One region of the Paucidesulfovibrio longus DSM 6739 genome, then DNA from elsewhere that is predicted to be linked to it. Evidence: predicted binding sites of a transcription regulator. Region 1 holds the regulator's gene; each other region holds the start of a gene.
What was found. Region 1 encodes sigma-54, which starts transcription at its own class of promoters, with help from an activator protein. Its sites were predicted from a motif close to CTGGCACGGNNNNTGCTT; they were not measured.

Region 1 (6,426 bases):
GAATTCGACTACATCGGCGCCATGGAAAAGGTCTATCTGAAGGGCAGGGTGGTCATCCGCCGGGGAGATATCTCCATCAGCGCCACAGCCATCGAGATCGACACCAAGACGCGCCTTCTTGTGGCGGCGGGAGGCGTCGAAGCCTTGTTCACTCCCGAATCTCTGGAAGACGTGAAGCTGCCCGGAAAGGAACAGTAGGAGCCGAAATGCAGAGCAGACGAAAAGCCATTGCCGCCGCCTTGATCCTGGCAGCCATCTGCTGGGCCGCTCCGGCCTTGACTCTTCCCGCACAGGCGGCGGATGCCTGGGGGGAAATCCGCGAGGCGACGCGCAACCTCAATATACGCGCGAAACGGGATTATAAGTCCGAACACGTGCGGACGCTGAAAAAAGGCGACCGGGTCAAGGTCGATTTCCTCAAGGACGGCTGGTATGCGGTTTTTCCCCTGGACGCATCCGAACGAAAACTGTCCCAGGCTATCGGCTTCAGCAAATCCAAATACCTGAAATTCGTTTCCAAGCCTTCCGCGCCGGAACCTGTCGTTGAACCCGCTGCAGAGCCTGTGGCCGCAACCAATCCGGACACGGCGGATGTGCCGGAGCCCGCACCCGTTCAAGCCCCTGCCGTAGAGCCGGAACAGACTCTCGGCGCGGACCAGGCTCGGCCGGACGAAACCTCCGTGTCTGCCAAAACGGATGCCCTGCCAGTGCGGCCCGATCCGGGACAGGGACAGAAAGTCGTGGCCGAAGTGGAGCAGCGCCCCGAAGACCTGCCGCAGCGTCCGGCCTCTTCAGGTAAGCCCCCCGTACGCATCACCGCGGACAAGCTGACCTACGACGACAAGCACCGTACCGTGTCCTTCACCGGCAATGTCGAGGCCGTGCATGAGGAGCTCAATCTCTGGGCCAACGAACTGACGGCGTATTTCGACAAGACGGGCAAACCCGGAGAAGAGATCGACCGCATCGTCGCTTCCGGCGGAGTGCGCATGCAGCGGGGCAGCACCGAGGGAACGAGCGATTCCGTGACCTACATGGTCAAGGAGAACCTTCTGCTCATGGAAGGCAATCCCGTCATCCGGGACGGCAAGAACAAGGTCACCGGAAAGGTCATCAAGTTCTACGTCAAGGAAAACCGCAGCGAGGTGGTGGGCGGCGGCGGCAAACGCGTGGAGGCGATTCTCTTCGCCCCGGAAACGCTGGAGGCTCCCTAGCTCATGCCGAGCCTTTCCGCATCCGGCCTCTGCAAGCGTTACGGCAAGCGCGAAGTGGTCCACGGCGTGGACGTTTTCCTGAAACGCCGCGAAGTGGTCGGCCTGCTCGGCCCCAACGGCGCGGGAAAGACCACGACGTTTTACATGCTTGCGGGCATCGTCAAGCCCAATGCGGGCGTGGTTCGATTCGGGGAAAAGGAAATCACGCATCTGCCCCTGCACGAACGGGCACGCATGGGACTTTCCTATCTTCCGCAGGAAAGTTCCGTATTCCGAAAGCTGACCGTGCTCGAAAATCTGATGATCATCCTGGAGCAGACGTCCTACAATCGGGAAAAACGACGCCAGCGCGCCCGCGAGTTGATGCGCATGTTCAACATCACCAAGCTCGCGCACCAAAAGGCCATGTATCTTTCGGGCGGCGAACGGAGACGGCTCGAAATCGCCCGCGCGTTGATCATGAATCCCAAATATATCCTTCTTGACGAGCCGTTCGCGGGCATCGATCCCATCGCCGTGATCGACATTCAGGAAATCATATCCATTTTGAAAAAACTGGGTCTCGGAATCCTCATCTCCGACCACAATGTCCGCGAAACCTTGAATATTTGCGATCGGGCCTATCTCGTCTACGAGGGCACGATCATCCTTGAAGGCAGTCCCCAGGAAATTGTCAAGGATTCCAAGGCGAGACAGGTCTACCTCGGCGAAAATTTCTGCCTCTGATCCGCAATTTCCTTCCCAATTGGCGATTTACAGCCCCCATGAAGGTTGGTACAGTTCTTTCATGGTGGCTGATTTCCGCCGTGTAAATCTGTATTTTCAATAGTTTAAGATGTAATTCTTGCGCCGCATCCAAAGCTGTGGCATAGTGAAAGCAGGAAAATAAACGAACGAGATGCAGAGAGACGTGGATTTGTTCAGGCAGTCTTGAGACTGCGGATCCGCACTCCGCCGCAGTGAGCGATATGGGACTGGAACTCAGACAACAACTCAAGCTTAGTCAGCAGCTTGTCATGACCCCGCAGTTGCAGCAGGCCATCAAGCTGTTGCAGCTCTCCCGGCTTGAGCTGCTGGAATCCGTTCAGCAGGAACTTCTGGAAAATCCATTCCTTGATGAAAAGGAAGGGGATGAGGACGCGCGTGCGGAGGAGACTCCGCGCGAGGAGGCCACCGCCGAGAAGCAGGCCCAGGACGAACTCATGCGCGACGCGGACTGGGAAAACTACATCGGAGAGTTTTCCAGCACGTCCAAGCAGTCGCAGAGCCGTGAAGCCGAAATTCCGGAGGAGGGGCTCTCCTTCGAGGCCCGCCTTGCCTCCAAGCCGTCGCTGGACGGCCACATCAACTGGCAGATGCGGCTTTCGAATTTCACGGAAGAAGAACTCGCCATCGGCGAGATCATCCTCGGCAACCTCGACGACCGAGGCTATCTCCAGGCCGATGTGAACGACATCCTCTCCCAGGTCGATGCCACTCCGGAAGCTGTCGAGAGCGTGCTGCACCGCATCCAGCGTCTCGATCCCGTGGGCGTGGCCGCCCGTTCCCCGCGCGAATGCCTGCTCGTGCAACTCGAAGTCTTCGGGTACGACGACCCCATTCTTTACTCGATCGTGGACGAACACCTCGAAGATCTGGAAAAGCGCCGCTACAAGCCCCTGGCTCGCAAATTCAAGATCGACATGGACGAGCTCAAGGCGTACCTTGATATCATCCAGAAGCTCGATCCCATGCCGGGCACCAGTTATTCGAGCACGGAGCCGCATTACGTCAGCCCGGACGTTTTCGTGTACAAGTACGGAGACGACTTCGTGATCGTGCTCAATGAGGACGGATTGCCGCGATTGACGCTGAATTCGTTTTATATGGACGATATCAAGTCCTGCAACAGCAAGGACAAGGAATATTTCCAGGAAAAGATGCGCTCCGCGGCCTGGCTGCTCAAGAGTCTCTACCAGCGCCAGCGCACCCTCTACAAGGTCATGGAGAGCATCGTCCGTTTTCAGAGGAGCTTTTTCGAGGAGGGCGTTTCCAGGCTGAAGCCGCTTATTCTCAAGGATGTGGCCGAGGACATCAGCATGCATGAATCCACGGTGAGCCGGATTACGACCAACAAGTACGTGTCCACACCGCACGGGATTTTCGAGTTGAAGTTCTTTTTCAACAGTGCGTTGGACCTCGGCGACGGAACGCAGGTCGGCTCGGAATCCGTCAAGGCGCTCATCAAGCAGTTCATCGGCGACGAGGATCCCAAGAGGCCGCTCAGCGACGAAGTCATAGGAGACATGCTCAAGGAAAAGCTGGATGTGAATATCGCGCGCAGGACGGTCGCCAAGTACCGTTCGGCCATGAATATTCCTTCCTCCTCAAAACGTAAGCAGATTCTTTGAACTTGCCCACTCAACCTCTATCTCAAGGAGGATTGTGTATGAACATCAGCTTCAACTTCAAGAACCTTGATCCCTCGCCGCATCTGAAGGATCACATCGAGAAGCGTTTCGATAAGATATCCAAGTTCATTCAGGACAGCGACGAGTCCGATCTCCAGGTCAACCTCGCCGTGGAAAAGACTCGCCAGAAGGCCGATGTGGTGCTCAACGCGGACAACATCCACATCTCCGCCTATGAGGAGTCGCCGGACATGTACGCCACGATTGATTCCGTGGTGGATAAGCTGGAATCCCAGCTGCGCAAGATCCGCGAGAAGATGAAGGACAGGCGGCGCAAGGCCCAGACCCGCGACGTGCGTATGGAGTATTTTTCGCTTTCCGAAGCGGGAGATGCTCCGACCATTACCGGCACGGACAACTACGAACCCAAGCCCATGTCTGTTGAAGAAGCGGCCATGCAGCTCGATTCGTTGCAGTTCGAGTTCCTCGTATTCCGCAACGCGGAAACCGAGGGAGTCAATGTCATCTACCGCCGTAAGGACGGCGACTACGGATTGATCGATCCCGGAAACTGAAATGAGATTAGGCGAGTATCTTGATACGGAACTGATATTGCCGGAGCTTGCCTCCGCCACCAAGGCGGAGGTGCTCCGGGAAATCGTGAGCGCAGTGAGCGACAGGATTCCGGAAATGGACGCGGAGGAGGCCCTCCGCGTCCTTCTTGACCGTGAAAGCCTGGGATCGACCGGCATCGGGGATGGCATTGCCATTCCGCACGGCAAGCTCGAATCCCTTGATCGCATCGTTGTCGCAGTGGCCCGCAGTACCCAGGGTGTCGATTTCGAGGCCCTTGATCACGCCCCCTGCCGGATCATCTTCCTGGTGATTGCCCCGGAACAGGTGGCGGGGCTTCATTTGCGCATTCTCGCGCACATTTCGCGACTGCTCAAAGATCCTGAATTCCGCAGGAACTTCTTGGAAGCGGACGGCGTGGAAGGGCTTCAACAACTCCTGCAGGGCACCTAGAAGGGCATCCGCTTGAAGAAAGACGTTTCTTTTCCCGTGATTGTCGTTACCGGGCTTTCTGGTGCGGGCAAGAGCACGGCTCTCAACGTCTTCGAAGATCTCGGTTTCTTCTGCGTGGACGGGCTTCCCGCAGGCATGCTTCCGAAGATGGTCGAACTTTTTCGCGGCATGGATAAGGACCATCGCGGTCTTGCCCTGGGCATGGACCTCCGACAGGTGGATTTCGTGGAAGAATGGGAACGCGCCTCCACCGAACTGGCCGCCATGGGCGTCAAGGTGCAGGTCGTGTTTTTGGAGACGCGCCAGGACAAGCTGCTCACCCGCTACGCCACCACGCGTCGGCTGCATCCGTTGGAAAGCAATTCCCTCGGCCTGGAACAGGCCCTGGAAAAGGAGCGCCAACTCCTGGGGCCGATCCGGACATCCGCCGATCTCGTCATCGACACCACGGGCTACTCCATCCACGATTTGCGGCGGATCATCCAGGAAAAATGGACGGCACTCGAAGACCCCGGTTCCAGCATGCGCGTCCACCTCTTGACGTTCGGATTCAAATACGGCGTGCCCATCGATGCGGATCTTGTTTTTGATCTCCGTTTCTTGCCAAATCCATATTTCGATGAGAAACTGCGGCCTCTTTCCGGAAAGGATCCCGAAATATCCGAATATGTGCTGGAAAGTGAAATAGGACGTTCCTTCAAGGAGCGTTTCGTCAATTTTCTTTGTTATCTCCTGCCGCTTTTTGCGCAGGAGGGGCGGTACAGGGTCACTGTGGCCCTGGGCTGCACGGGCGGGAGGCACCGTTCGGTCGCCACCGGGGAGATGCTCAACCGGGTGCTTAGAAAAGCGGGCTACGCCGTGACTCTTGAGCATCGCCACTACGAACTCGGATAGCCATGTCGAAATCGAAGCAGGGACAGCTTGTCGGCGTTGTGGTCGTGACGCATGGATCGTTCGGCGCAAGCCTTCTCGAAGCGGCCGAACTGGTCGTGGGGCCGCAGGAAAACGTCCGCGCTGTGGGCGTGCCTCAGGAATCGGCAGTGGACGAACTGGTCGTATCCATTCGCGATGCGGTCGAAAAATGCAGCAAGGGAAACGGGGTTCTTATCCTGACCGATCTTTTCGGCGGAACGCCCACGACTCTGAGCCTGTCGCTGCTGAAATCCTTTGAGCTGGAAGTCATTTCCGGCGTCAACATGCCCATGGTGGTCAAGGCCATTCAATCGCGGGAATTGCCGCTCGCGGAAATGGCGGCCCAGGTCAAATCCGCGGGACGACAGGGAATCGTGGTCGCCGGGGAAATGCTTGCGCGCCGCTCCGGCGCCGGTCGGCAGGGAAGCGGCTCATGAACTGGGTGCGGGTGGACAATCGCCTCGTCCACGGACAGGTCGTGGAGACGTGGTTGCCCTACACAGGGGCCACGACCATCATCGTCGCCAACGATAAGGTCGCCGAAGACATGTTGACCCAGCAGATCATGTCCCTGGCCATCCCGCAGACCATGAACGCCTCCTTCGTCCCCGTGCGCGATCTCCTGCATCTCCAGAAAACATCCATGTGGACGTCCAGCCAAAGCTCGACTCTGGTGCTCTTTTCCAATTGCGAAGATGCCCGGAAGGCCTATGAGATCGGGTTTTCCTTTTCCGCGATCAACATCGGAAACATTCATTACGCTCCAGGAAAAAGACAGCTGTCCCCGAGCGTCGCCGTCAATGAGCAGGAAGAGGCGTGCCTGCGCTTCTTTCTCGACAGCAAGGTCCGACTGGACTTTCGCTGCGTCCCCAACGACCCGGTGC
Region 2 (6,426 bases), on a different contig from region 1:
CCCTGGCGGAACTCCAGGATATCGTGGAGCAGACCGACCCGCCCAAGGTCGGACTCGTGGGCACGGCCCTCACGGATCTCCCCGACCTGCTGCCCTTCCTCACCTGGCTGCGCAGCCGGGGAACCAAATTTGCCCTCTCCTCCATCCGCGCGGACGGCGTTACCGAAGAACTGCTCTCCTTTCTGCGCCAATGCGGCATTCGGACCATCACTCTGGCCCTGGAAGGCCCGAGCCGCCGCCTGCGCCAAAGCGCCAGCAAGAAACTCGACGAAGCGGACTTCCTGAACGCCGTGGTCCTCTGCGCACGGCATGGGGTCAACCATCTTAAAAGCTATTGCATTCTCGGCTGGCCGGGCGAAACGGACGAGGACTACGAGGAACTTGGGGATTTTCTCGGACAGATCGCCCGCACGCGCGACGAAAACATCAAGCGCAAGAAGGAATTCATGCGCTTCACCCTGGGCACGAGCAGCCTCGTGCCCAAGCCGAACACCCCTTTTCAATGGGCTCCCATGGCCACGGAAGAGGCATTGGAAAACCGCCAGAAGATGCTTCGGGACATCGTCAAGCCGCTGAAAGGATTTCGGGTTGAGTCGGACAAGCCCTTCCAGGCCCGGCTCCAGGGGCTGCTGGCCCGCGGGGACGAGAGCCTCTTCGATTTCGTGGAACTGGCAGCGGAGAACGGCGGTTGGAAAAAGGCCCTGCGCCTCTGGGACGGCGACATGTCCGACTGGTTGGATCGGGAGCGCAGCTTTGACGACCCCCTGCCCTGGGATGTCATTGACATCGGTGTGACCAAAGCCCATCTCTGGGAAGAATGGCAACGATCCAAGCGCTTTGTAGCTTCGCCCGGCTGCCCGGACCACGGATGCGACGGCTGCCGCCGCTGCGGCATGGACGAATTTCTTTCCTGATTTTCCCTTCCGAACGACGGTCCCGAACCGGGAACGCGACCGCTCAGCCTCAGGTGAATCCCCCGCCTCCGCACCCCGCGCTTGCCGCGGCCGCGCCGCCGCCCGATGCGGAAGCATCGCCCAGGGAAAATCCGGAGAGCAGCCTTTCCGGGTCCGGCGCTCCGCACTCCGGGCAGGCCAGGGGCGCATCCCCCGGTCCGAGAACCAACTCCTCAAAGACCTTGCCGCACTTCTCGCAACGGTATTCGTAAATCGGCATACGCGTCCTCCATCGAGTTCATCTATTTCAAAATGAGCACGCCACCCGGATCGGTCAAGGCTCCTCACTCTGCACATGCTGCACGTTTATGTGCAATTTTTCGTGCAAATCATTGCACAATAAATCGCCGCAGAGCAAGCAACTCATCAGAATAAATGTGAATACAAATTATGGCACGCCCAATGCTTTATCCTGATCAACCGTCACACTTCGCAAACAGGCATGAGCCTGAAAACTCTTTTTCAACGATAATGGAGGATCCATGAGCAAGAAGACGACCATCGCATCCCTGACCGTCATCGCCGTCCTGGCCCTTTCGGCCATGGCTTTCGCCGGACAGGGCTGGCATCATGGCTACGGCATGATGAACGGCTACGGTCCCGGCTATGGCATGATGAACGGCTACGGCCCCGGTGCGCAGATCGCCCCGGAACAGCAGGAAGCGTTCCAGAAGATCTTCGACAAGCATCAGGAGAAGATGGAGAAGCTGCGCAACGAGATGTGGTCCAAGAACCTGGAACTGAACGCGCTCACCGAGAGCGGCAAGGCCGACAAGTCGGACATCCGCTCCCTGGTCGCCGAGATTTCCAAGGTCCGTGAAAAGATGCAGGTCGAGCGCGAGTCCTTCTACAACGACCTGGACGCCGCGGGCATCCAGCCCCAGTCCGGTCCCGGCTACGGCATGGGCAACGGCCGAGGCTACGGCATGATGAACGGCTACGGCCCGGGCAACGGCCCCTGCGGCTGGTAGCACAACAGCGTCGACGAAGCGTGGTTACTGCGGGCGGTCGGATTGGGGAAAGCTCCGACCGCCCTTTTCACTTCCAATCCTCAGGTTGACAGAGGCGGCGGTTGCGCGGAATATCGCAGAATCGGAATACCGAAACGCAACGGAGTACGTCCATGTTCCGCAAAACAGTCTCCCTGACAGGCTTTCTCTCCTTCGCGCTGCTGCTGCTCACCAGCGCGGTTCTCTATTATGAACCCCAGGGCCGCGTGGCATACTGGGCGGATTGGCGTTTCATGGGGCTTTCCAAGGACCAGTGGGACGCACTGCACCTGTCTCTCGGCATTCTTTTTCTTCTCAGCGGACTGGTGCACATCTGGTACAACTGGAAGTCCGTGACCAACTACATGCGCAACCGCGCCCGCGAACTCATCGTCCTGACCCCGCCTCTGGTGGCGGCCCTGGCCGTGACCCTCTATTTCACCTTCGGCGCGCTCTTCGGCCTTCCCGGAGTGCAGCAGCTTCTCGACTTCAGCGCCTGGCTCAAGAACGGCCATGTGGCGACCTACGGCAATCCGCCCTACGGACACGCGGAGCTGTCCAGCCTTGACGAGTTCGCGAAAAACATGGGAATTGATTCGGGCGCCGCCCTGGACGCGCTGAAGGCGCGGGGCATCAAAGCCGCTCCGGAAACGCCGCTCAAGGATATCGCGAAAGAGGCCGGGAAAAGCCCCCAGGACGTCTACGCGACGATCCGGGCGGCTCTTGGAGGCGACCCCTTCGAAGCGCTGCCCATCCGCCCGCCGGAAGGCACGGGCATGATGACCCTGGCGGAGATCTGCAACAGCTACGGCCTGCCCCAGGCCACGGCCACGGAACGCCTGCGCATGGCCGGCGTGGAAACCGACGCGGGAATGCCCTTCCGGGAATTGGCCGAAAAGAACGGCATGAACCCCAAAACGTTGTACGATATCCTGCGCACGGGCAAACGGCAGTAGCCGCGCCCGGCCAAGCGAGCATCAATGGAAGTCAAGGCGAAGCAAAACGAGCGCGGTCCCATCATCGCCGCGGTGCTGGCGCTCATCGTGCTGGGCCTGGGCAGCCTGTTTTTGACATGGCAGTCCATCAAGCACCAGCGCGCCGTGGTCGAGGAGCACATGGTTCTCTCCGGCCGCGTCATCGTGCGCGGGGTCGAGGCCAACCTCGTGCGCATCATGCGCTCGCTGCGCAACAATCCCGCCCTCTCGCAGATCTTCCCCTCCCTGGCCCAGGAACTCTTTCAGGAAATCACCGCCTCCGGCGAGGTGCTCTTCGTGGCGCTCTATGCTCCCGGCGGGCAGCTCCTTCTGGCCTCCACCCACGGCGACGTGGACATGGAGAAGCTGCTCCCGCGCGGGGCCTTCGACGCCCTGGACCAGCTCGGCCACTGGCACGGCATGGCCGTGTACGGCAAGCAGCAGGCCCTGGTCATCGGACTTCAGGCCCGGCCCGGCGTGGCCAGCGTCTGCGGCATCGGCCAGCCCGGCGGCGCAGCCCCCGCGCCGGACGACGGCCCCGACATGGACAACGGCATGATGGGTCCGGGCATGATGGGACCGGGCATGATGGAACCGGGCATGATGGGGCCGGGCGGGAACGCGGGCGGCGAACATCACGGCATGGGCCAGGGCAGAGGCCAGGGCAGAGGCCGCAACCGGCTCGGCCAGGCCCAAAGCGCGCCCGGCGACGAAACGCCCATCTATTTCGTGGCCGGTCTCAACGCCGAAAAGAACCTCGCCCAGTTCCACCTCTACCGCCGCGCCGCCCTGCTCCAGACCGGATACGTCTTTCTCGCCGCCGTGGTGCTCTGGTCCCTGGCCTTCGCCTACCTGCGCCGCCGCGACCAGGCCTCCCGCGTCGGCAGGCTGGAACGCTTCCAGTCCAAGCTGCTGGACAACATGCCCGACGGACTCGTGACCCTGGGCCTGGACGGCGAGATTCTGGCGGCCAACGGCTCGGCCCGCAGGCTGCTGACCCCCGTAGCCGCGCCGAGCCCCGAAGACGCGGACGCCCCGCGCCCCGATCCCGACGCCAAAGACGAGGCGGGCGGCGGAACCGGCGATGCCGAAAAATCGGAGCCGGGCGTGCTGGCCGGGCGGAATTGGAACGAGTTTCCCTTCGCCGACCTGCGCGACGGCATGGAATGGAAGCAATACGAATATCACAGCCGCCGCCTGGAAATGCTCTGCGTGCCCGTCCAGGACGCCCAGACCCCGCGCGAGGAAGGCGAGCCCGTGTTCGAGGAACGGCTGATCCTCATCCGCGACCGGACCAAGCTCAAGAGCCTGGAGGAAGACCTGGCCGAGGCGCGGCGGCTGGCCGCCATCGGTTCCCTGGCCGCGGGCGTGGCCCACGAGGTGCGCAACCCGCTCAGCTCCCTGCGCGGCTTCGCCCAGTTCTTCGCGGACAAGTTCAAGGGCAAGAAGCCCTTCGAGGACTATGCCGCCACCATGGTCCAGGAGGCCGACAGGCTCAACCGCGTGGTCACGGACCTGCTTTTCCTGGCGCGGCCCCGGCGGCTGGCCCCGGTGCGCGTGGATCTCGCCGAGACCGCGGCCGGGCTGGAGCGGCTGATGCGCTTCGACCTGGAACACAAGCATGTGCGGCCGCTGCTCGACATCCAGGCCGACACCGTGCTGGCAGACCCGGACGCGCTCAAGCAGGTGCTGCTCAACCTCGTGACCAACTCCCTGGACGCCCTGCCCGAAGAGAACGGCCTCGTGCGCATTTCCTCGCGCAAGGACAAGGACGGAACCTGGGTGGCGGTCGAGGACAACGGTCCCGGAATCCCGGCCGAGCAGCGCGAACAGGCCCTGGAGCCGTTCTTCACCAGCAAGAAGAAAGGCACGGGCCTGGGACTGGCCATCGTGAACAACATCATGCGCGCCCATCGCGGACGCGCGCTCATCGAAGACAGTCCGGAAGGCGGGGCCGCAGTGCGGCTCTTCTTCCCCGACACCCCGAACCGGACGGAAAAAGCGGACGAAGATGCAGGCGAATAAGAGAACCGTACTGGTCGTGGACGACGAACCGGGCCATCGCCAGATGGTCCGGGCCGTGCTGGAAGTCACGGGCTGGCGCGTGCTGGAGGCCGACTCCGGCGAAGCCGCCCTGGACGTGCTCTCCCGCGAGACGCCCCACACCGCCCTGGTGGACATGCGCATGCCCGGCATGGACGGGCTCACGCTCCTGCGCGAAATCCACGCCCGGATGCCCGGCCTGCCCGTGGTCCTGCTGACCGCCTTCGGCAGCGTGGGCTCGGCGGTGGAGGCCATGAAAAAAGGCGCCTACGACTACCTGACCAAGCCCGCGGACAACGAGGAACTCAAGGCCGTGCTCCAGAAATGCTGGGAGTACAGCCGCCTGCTTTCGGAAAACGCCCGCCTGCGCAAGGAGGCCGAAGCGGGCAGCGAGGCCCGCCAGCTCATCGGAGCCACTCCGGGCATGCACCAGGTCCGGGAGCTCATCGAGCAGGCCGGGCCGAGCGAAGCCTCGGTGCTCGTGCTGGGCGAGTCCGGCACGGGCAAGGAACTGGTGGCCGAGGGGCTGCACCGCGCGTCCATGCGCGCCGGACGGTCGCTGATCAAGGTCAACTGCGCGGCCCTGCCCGCCGACCTTCTCGAATCCGAACTGTTCGGCTACGTCAAGGGAGCCTTCACCGGCGCGGTCAAGGACAAGCCGGGCCGCTTCCAGCTCGCCAACCACGGCACCCTCTTCCTGGACGAGATCGGGGAGATGCCCGCCGCGCTCCAGGCCAAGCTGCTGCGCGCGCTTCAGGAGAAGACCATCGAGCCGCTGGGCGGGGTCGAGGTGGTCACGGTGGACGTGCGCATCATCGCGGCCACGAACCGCGACCTTCAGGAGGAAATCAGGGCCGGACGCTTTCGCGAGGATCTCTACTACCGTCTCGCCGTGCTGGAAATCCGCATCCCGCCCCTGCGCGAGCGCGTGGCCGACCTGCCCCTGCTCGTCTCCCACCTGCTGCGCAAGCTCGGCAAGAAGAACAACAAGTCCGTGCGCACGGTTTCCCCCGCCTTTCTGGACGCGCTTTCCGGCTACGGCTGGCCCGGCAACGTCCGCGAGCTGGAAAACGTGCTTGAGCGCGCCCTGATCCTCTCCCGCTCGGACGAGCTGGGCCCGGACCTGCTCCCGCCGCAAATCTCCGGCGCTTCGGAGTGCGAGCCCGCAAGCCCGCCGCCCCCGGACAACAGCCACGCCCTGGAGGACGCCGAGCGCGAGGCCATCGTCCACGCCCTCGACCAGCACAACGGCCACCGCGAGCGCACGGCCGACGCGCTGGGCATTTCGCGGCGCACGCTCCAGTACAAGCTCAAGAAGTACGGATTAACGCGCAGATAGTCGCGCAGATAAGCGCGCACCTGGGCACGCACCTGGGCACGCACCTGGGCACGGAGAGGACGCGGACGCCCGGCAGCCGGGCCTCGGCCGCTTCAGCAGGTGAAGAGATGCACGCTTGGCCGCCCGGA
Region 3 (6,426 bases), on a different contig from region 1:
AACGCCGCTTCCGTCCCGTGGGCGAGGCCCGCGAAGTGCACAGCGACTTCCGGCTCATTTCCGCCACCAACCGCGACCTGCAAACCCTCGTGGACGAGCAGCGCTTCCGCAGCGACCTCTTCTTCCGGCTCAAGACAGTGCAGATCCGCCTGCCCCCCCTGCGGGAACGGCGCGAGGACATCAAGCCCCTGGCCATGCACTTCGTGGATCAACTCTGCGATCGGTACGACGCGCCCATCAAGGGCTTCGGCTCGGAATTCTTCAGCGTGCTCGAAACTTACGATTGGCCCGGCAACGTCCGCGAACTGGGCAACGTCCTGGAGCGAGCCTTCATCGCGGCCGGAGCGGAGCGCACCATCTACGCCATGCACCTGCCCCAGGAACTGCGCATCAAGGTCGCCAAGGTCCAGATCGACGAACGCGCCCGCCGGCCGGAAACCCGGGCCCAGGCCCAGGCGCAGGCCGAATCCCGAGCCGCCTCGCCGTTTCTCTCCAGCCCGGACCTGGATGGAAAGCTGCCCGCGCTGAAGGATTTCAAAGAGATGGCCGAGAAGCACTATCTTGAGGCGCTGGTCTCGCGCGAAGACGGGGACATCAAGAACATCCTGGCCACTTCCGGGCTCTCGCGCTCGCATTTTTACGCGCTGCTGAAAAAGCACGACATCAAGCACCAGGATTGAGGGCGGAGCCACAATGAAACAGGGCCGAAGCGCGGACTTCCCGCGCTTCGGCCCCGTCATGCCGTGCCGTCTCGATTCCTGCGGTCTAATATCTGGACAGGCCGTGCGAGCCGGGCCCCAGGGCGGCCCGGCGCTTGCGCCCGCCCACTTCGGACTCGTCCCTGCCGCCGTCCTGCCCATACTCGTCCGCAAAGTCGATGCAGTCGTCAGCGGATTCCAACGCGGGCTGGGCACCTCCGTCTTCCTTGAGCCGGAACTTTTCCAGGGCGTGACGCAGATGCGCGCTCTGGCTGGAGAGCTGCTCCGCGGCCGAGGCGGTTTCCTCGGCGTTGGCCGTGTTGGTCTGGGTCACGGTGTCGATCTGGGAAAGGGCGTCGCCCACCTGGGAAATGCCCTCGGCCTGCTCGCTGGACGCGGAAGCGATCTCCTGCACCAGCTCCGTGACCGTGCCCGCGCCCTGCACGATGCGTTCGAGAGATTCGGAAGTCAGCTGCGCCAGTTCCGCACCGTGCTCCACGCGGCTGATGGTGTCCTCGATGAGGCCCGACGTTTCCTCGGCGGCCTTGGCGCTGCGCGAGGCCAGGTTGCGGACCTCTTCCGCAACCACGGCGAAGCCCTTGCCGTGCTTGCCAGCACGCGCGGCCTCCACTGCGGCGTTCAGGGCCAGCAGATTGGTCTGAAAGGCGATCTCGTCGATGACCTTGATGATCCGGGCGATGCTCTGCCCGGCGTTCTTGATTCCTTCCATGGCCTCCAGCATCCGGGACATGTCCGTTGCGCCCCGGCCTGCCTGTTCCTGCTGCTGCCGCGCGATCTCGCTGGCCTTGGAGGCGTTTTCGGCGTTGGTCCGGGTCCGCGAGCCCATTTCCGTCATGGAACTGGTGATCTGCTCCAGAGAAGCGGCCTGCTCGGTCGCCCCCTGGGAGAGGGACTGGCTCGAATCCGAGACTTCCGAGGAGCCCGCCGCGATCTGGATGCTGGCCTCGCGCACCTCGCCAAGGAGCTGGCGCAGATTGCGCGTCATCTCCTGCAACGCCTTGCCCAGGGAGTCGCGCTCGGAGCAGAGCACCACGTCCCCGGTCAGGTCGCGCCCGGCGATGCGCCCGGCCAGGGCAGCCTTGCCGCGCAGCGACGCGGCCATGCTGTTGAAGGCGCGCTGGAGCACGGCGGGTTCGTCGCGTCCCTCGGCCTTGAGCGACACGTCCAGGTCGCCCGCGGCGATGGACTCTGCCAGGGCGGCGCATTCGGATACGGGCTTCACGATGCTTACGACGATCATCCAGAAAAGCGGAAGGAGCACGAACAGGAGCAGCACCACGACCACGCTGAGAACCCACGTCAGGGAATTGTTGGCATGATCGGAAATGATCGACGCGATGCGTTCCTTCTCGGCCTGGACGTTGTCCGTATAGACGCCCGTCCCGATCCAGACGTCCGTGCCCGGAATCATCTCGGCGTAGGAAAGCTTGGGCACGTCGCCCGCGCCCGGCTTGGGCCAGATGTATTCGATGAAGCCGCCGCCGGCCATGGCCAGCTTGTGCAGTTCGGTCACGAGCTGCACGCCGTTCGGATCCTTGAGGTCGCCCAGATCCTTGCCCTGGAGTTCCTTCTTGGGCGGCAGGGCCACGTTCACGGTTCCGCGGTAGATGAAGAAATAGCCGGAATCGTCATCCTCGAATCGGATGTTGTCCACCGCTGCGCGCAACAGCTCCACCCGGGCGGATTCTCCCGGCACGTCCTTGACGAGGTCGCCCAGCGCCACAGCCAGGGAATGCGTCGAGACCTGAAGCTTCTGCTTCTGGCCGTCGAGCATGGCCTCGTCGGAAGCCTTGACGCCCATGTCTTTTATCATGTTCGCATTGTTATGGAACGCAAAAATAACACCGCCCAGAAACAGGACGATGAGCCCCAGCAGGAAAAATAATCGCATGCGAATGCTAAAACGGCGTAACATCATATACCCTCGCGTCTCTTTCGGTTCGGAATGTCGTACTGCAATGCAGATAACGTACCGAATCCACTTTCGAGGAGAAAGCTTCCACTCTCTTTGCATTTAACACGTCCTGACGCGTATGAAAAGAGTTGCCCGCTTCCGGAAGACAACGTCGAAGCCCCCCTGAGCGCGACCTGGAAGTCCGAAAAAAAAGACACCCGGCTTCAACCATTGACGGCGACCTGATCCGGATATCGTCCTCAAGGCCCCGGTACGGGCGGGTTTGATCCCGGCCCTATGCGAACGGCAGGAGAATGGCTGTCTGTTTTTTCAGACCAACGAGCTCGCCCGGCCAGGGGCGGAGCAAGGAGAAGACAACGCAAGAAGCAGCAATAATTGAGCTATAACACAAAAACAAAGGCTGGCACGCTTCTTGATCTTTAGGGCGTAGCCATTACATGGCGGGTCCGCCCGCCGGAATGCGGAAACAATGGAAAGGAGAATTCAATGGCCAAGCAAATGAAAACCATGGATGGCAACACCGCCGCCGCTCATGTGGCATACGCCATGAGCGAGGTGGCCGCCATCTACCCCATCACCCCGTCCTCGACCATGGGTGAGATTGCCGACGAGTGGGCTGCCCAGGGCCGCAAGAACATCTTCGGGCAGTCGGTTCTGGTTCGCCAGCTCCAGTCCGAAGCGGGCGCGGCAGGCGCGGTGCACGGCTCCCTGGCTGCGGGCGCCCTGACCAGCACCTTCACCGCCTCCCAGGGCCTTTTGTTGATGATCCCCAACATGTACAAGATTTCCGGCGAACTGCTGCCCGGCGTGTTCCACGTCACGGCGCGCGCCCTCGCCGCCCACGCGCTGTCCATCTTCGGCGACCACGCCGACGTCATGGCCGCCCGCCAGACCGGGTTCGCCATGCTCGCCTCGGGTTCGGTCCAGGAGGTCATGGACCTCGCCCTGGTGGCCCACCTCGCCGCCATCGAATCCCGCGTGCCTTTCCTGCATTTCTTCGACGGATTCCGGACCTCCCACGAAATCCAGAAGATCGAGATCATCGACTACGCCGACATGGCCAAGCTCGTGGACATGGAAATGGTCGAGGCCTTCCGCGCCGGAGCCATGAACCCTGAGCACCCGCACATCCGCGGCACCGCCCAGAACCCGGACATCTACTTCCAGGCCCGCGAAGCCGCCAACCCCTTCTACGCCGCCCTGCCCGGCATCGTGCAGTCCTGCATGAAGAAGGTCGAGAGCATCACCGGCCGCGCCTACAATCTCTTCGACTACGTCGGCGCTCCCGATGCGGAGCACGTGGTCGTGTCCATGGGCTCCTCCTGCGAAGCCATCGAGGAGACCGTGAACCACCTCGTGGCCCAGGGACGCAAGGTCGGCCTGGTCAAGGTCCGCCTGTACCGCCCCTTTGTCGAGGAAGCCTTCCTGGCCGCCCTGCCCGCCAGCGCCGCCAAGGTCACCGTGCTCGACCGCACCAAGGAGCCCGGCGCTTCCGGCGACCCGCTGTTCCTGGACGTGCGCGCCGCCCTGGCCGAGGCCGGACGCAACTGCGTGGTCCTGGCCGGACGCTACGGACTCGGCTCCAAGGAATTCAACGCCCCGATGATCAAGGCCGTCTACGACAACATGGAAAGCGCAACCAAGAAGCGCTTCACCGTGGGCATCAACGACGACGTGACCGGCCTTTCCCTGCCTGTGTCCGAAAAACTGGACACCACCCCCAAGGGCACTGTCCAGTGCAAGTTCTGGGGCCTCGGCGCCGACGGCACCGTGGGCGCGAACAAGCAGGCCATCAAGATCATCGGCGACAACACCGACCTCTACGCCCAGGGATACTTCGCCTACGACTCCAAGAAGTCCGGCGGCATCACCGTTTCCCACCTGCGCTTCGGCGAAAAGCCCATCCAGTCCACCTACCTCGTGGACAGCGCCGACTACATCGCCTGCCACAACCCCAGCTACGTGCGGCTCTACGACGTGCTTGAGGGCATCAAGGACGGCGGCTCCTTCGTGCTGAACTGTTCCTGGTCCCTGGAGGACATGGAAGAGAAGCTGCCCGCGGCCATGCGCCGGACCATCGCCGAGAAGAAGCTCAAGTTCTACACCATCGACGCCGTGGCCCTGGCCGGCAAGGTGGGCCTGGGCGGACGCATCAACATGGTCATGCAGACCGCCTTCTTCAAGGTGGCGGACGTGATCCCCTTCGAGAAGGCCGTGGCCCTGCTCAAGGAAGGCATCCAGAAGGCCTACGGCAAGAAGGGCGAGAAGATCGTCAAGATGAACAACGACGCCGTGGACCTGGCCACCGAGGCCCTCAAGGCCGTGGACTACCCCGCCTCCTGGGCCGACGCGCAGGACGAGGCCCCGGTCGTCAAGAGCGAGCCCGACTTCGTCAAGAACGTCATGCGCCCGATCCTGGGCCAGAAGGGCGACACCCTGCCCGTGTCCGCGTTCGAGCCGGACGGCCTCTTCCCGCTGGCGACCTCCAAGTACGAGAAGCGCGGCGTGGCCATCATGGTTCCGGAATGGAACATCGACAACTGCATCCAGTGCAACCAGTGCGCCTTTGTCTGCCCCCACTCCGCCCTGCGCCCGGTGCTGGCCGATGAGGCCGAGATGAAGAAGGCTCCGGCCTCCTTCGCCGCCCAGGACGCCAAAGGCAAGGACTTCAAGGGCCTCAAGTACCGCCTCCAGGTCAATGTCATGGACTGCCTGGGCTGCGGCAACTGCGCCGACATCTGCCCGGCCAAGGAAAAGGCCCTGGTGATGAAGCCCATCGCCACCCAGGCCGACGCCCAGGCCGATAACTTCGCCTTCTCCGAGACCGTCTCCTACAAGACGGACCTGACCCGCCGCGACACGGTCAAGGGCAGCCAGCTCCAGCAGAGCCTCATGGAATTCTCCGGCGCCTGCTCCGGCTGCGGCGAAACCCCGTACGTCAAGCTGCTTACCCAGCTCTTCGGCGAGCGCATGATCGTGGCCAACGCCACGGGCTGCTCGTCCATCTGGGGCGCCTCCGCCCCGACCACGCCCTACTGCGTGAACAAGGACGGACACGGTCCGGCCTGGGGCAACTCCCTGTTCGAAGACGCCGCCGAATTCGGCTTCGGCATGCAGATCGCCGTGGCCCAGCGCCGCGCGCGCCTCTCCAGCCTGGTGGCCCAGGCCGCCGAGAGCGCCGAAGGCGAGCTCAAGGCCGCGCTGAACGGCTGGCTCGAAGGCAAGGACGACGCCGAGAAGTCCCGCGAGTTCGGCGACAAGCTCAAGGCGCTCCTGGCCGGAACCACGGACCCGGCCCTGGCCGAGATCGCGGCCATGAGCGACCTGTTCACCAAGAAGTCCTTCTGGATCTTCGGCGGCGACGGCTGGGCCTACGACATCGGCTACGGCGGACTGGACCACGTGCTGGCCTCCGGCGAGGACATCAACGTCCTGGTCATGGACACCGAGGTCTACTCCAACACCGGCGGCCAGTCCTCCAAGGCCACCCCGCTCGGCTCCATCGCCAAGTTCGCGGCCTCCGGCAAGAAGACCGGCAAGAAGGATCTCGGCCAGATGGCCATGACCTACGGCTACGTCTACGTCGCCAGCATCTCCATGGGCGCGGACAAGGCCCAGACCCTCAAGGCCATCAAGGAAGCCGAGGCCTACCCCGGTCCTTCCCTGATCATCGCCTACGCGCCCTGCATCAACCAGGGCATCCGCAAGGGCATGGGAAAGTCCCAGCTCGAGGGCAAGCTGGCGGTGGATTGCGGCTACTGGCCGCTCTTCCGCTTCAACCCGCAGCTGGCC

Region 2: G452_RS20460 (Spy/CpxP family protein refolding chaperone) is a predicted target of sigma-54. The motif match lies at 1,344-1,361, and genes of this name have one in related genera.
Region 3: nifJ (pyruvate:ferredoxin (flavodoxin) oxidoreductase) is a predicted target of sigma-54. The motif match lies at 3,035-3,052, and genes of this name have one in related genera.

The regions. Positions count from the first base shown of each region.
Region 1 covers NZ_ATVA01000016.1:318,690-325,115, reverse strand. The annotation lists gene lptC (LPS export ABC transporter periplasmic protein LptC) at 1-198, shown strand, start outside; gene lptA (lipopolysaccharide transport periplasmic protein LptA) at 207-1,214, shown strand; gene lptB (LPS export ABC transporter ATP-binding protein) at 1,218-1,940, shown strand; gene rpoN (RNA polymerase factor sigma-54) at 2,183-3,604, shown strand; gene hpf (ribosome hibernation-promoting factor, HPF/YfiA family) at 3,643-4,179, shown strand; gene G452_RS0114375 (PTS sugar transporter subunit IIA) at 4,181-4,630, shown strand; gene rapZ (RNase adapter RapZ) at 4,643-5,524, shown strand; gene G452_RS0114365 (PTS sugar transporter subunit IIA) at 5,527-5,979, shown strand; gene G452_RS0114360 (PTS sugar transporter subunit IIB) at 5,976-6,426, shown strand, end outside.
Region 2 covers NZ_ATVA01000012.1:235,390-241,815, reverse strand. The annotation lists gene G452_RS0105760 (radical SAM protein) at 1-914, shown strand, start outside; gene G452_RS0105755 (FmdB family zinc ribbon protein) at 964-1,173, opposite strand; gene G452_RS20460 (Spy/CpxP family protein refolding chaperone) at 1,436-1,924, shown strand; gene G452_RS0105745 (DUF4405 domain-containing protein) at 2,077-2,898, shown strand; gene G452_RS18235 (sensor histidine kinase) at 2,923-4,941, shown strand; gene G452_RS0105735 (sigma-54-dependent transcriptional regulator) at 4,928-6,298, shown strand; gene G452_RS0105730 (tRNA dihydrouridine synthase) at 6,391-6,426, opposite strand, start outside.
Region 3 covers NZ_ATVA01000015.1:145,438-151,863, forward strand. The annotation lists gene G452_RS0111760 (sigma-54-dependent transcriptional regulator) at 1-680, shown strand, start outside; gene G452_RS19300 (methyl-accepting chemotaxis protein) at 766-2,610, opposite strand; gene nifJ (pyruvate:ferredoxin (flavodoxin) oxidoreductase) at 3,121-6,426, shown strand, end outside.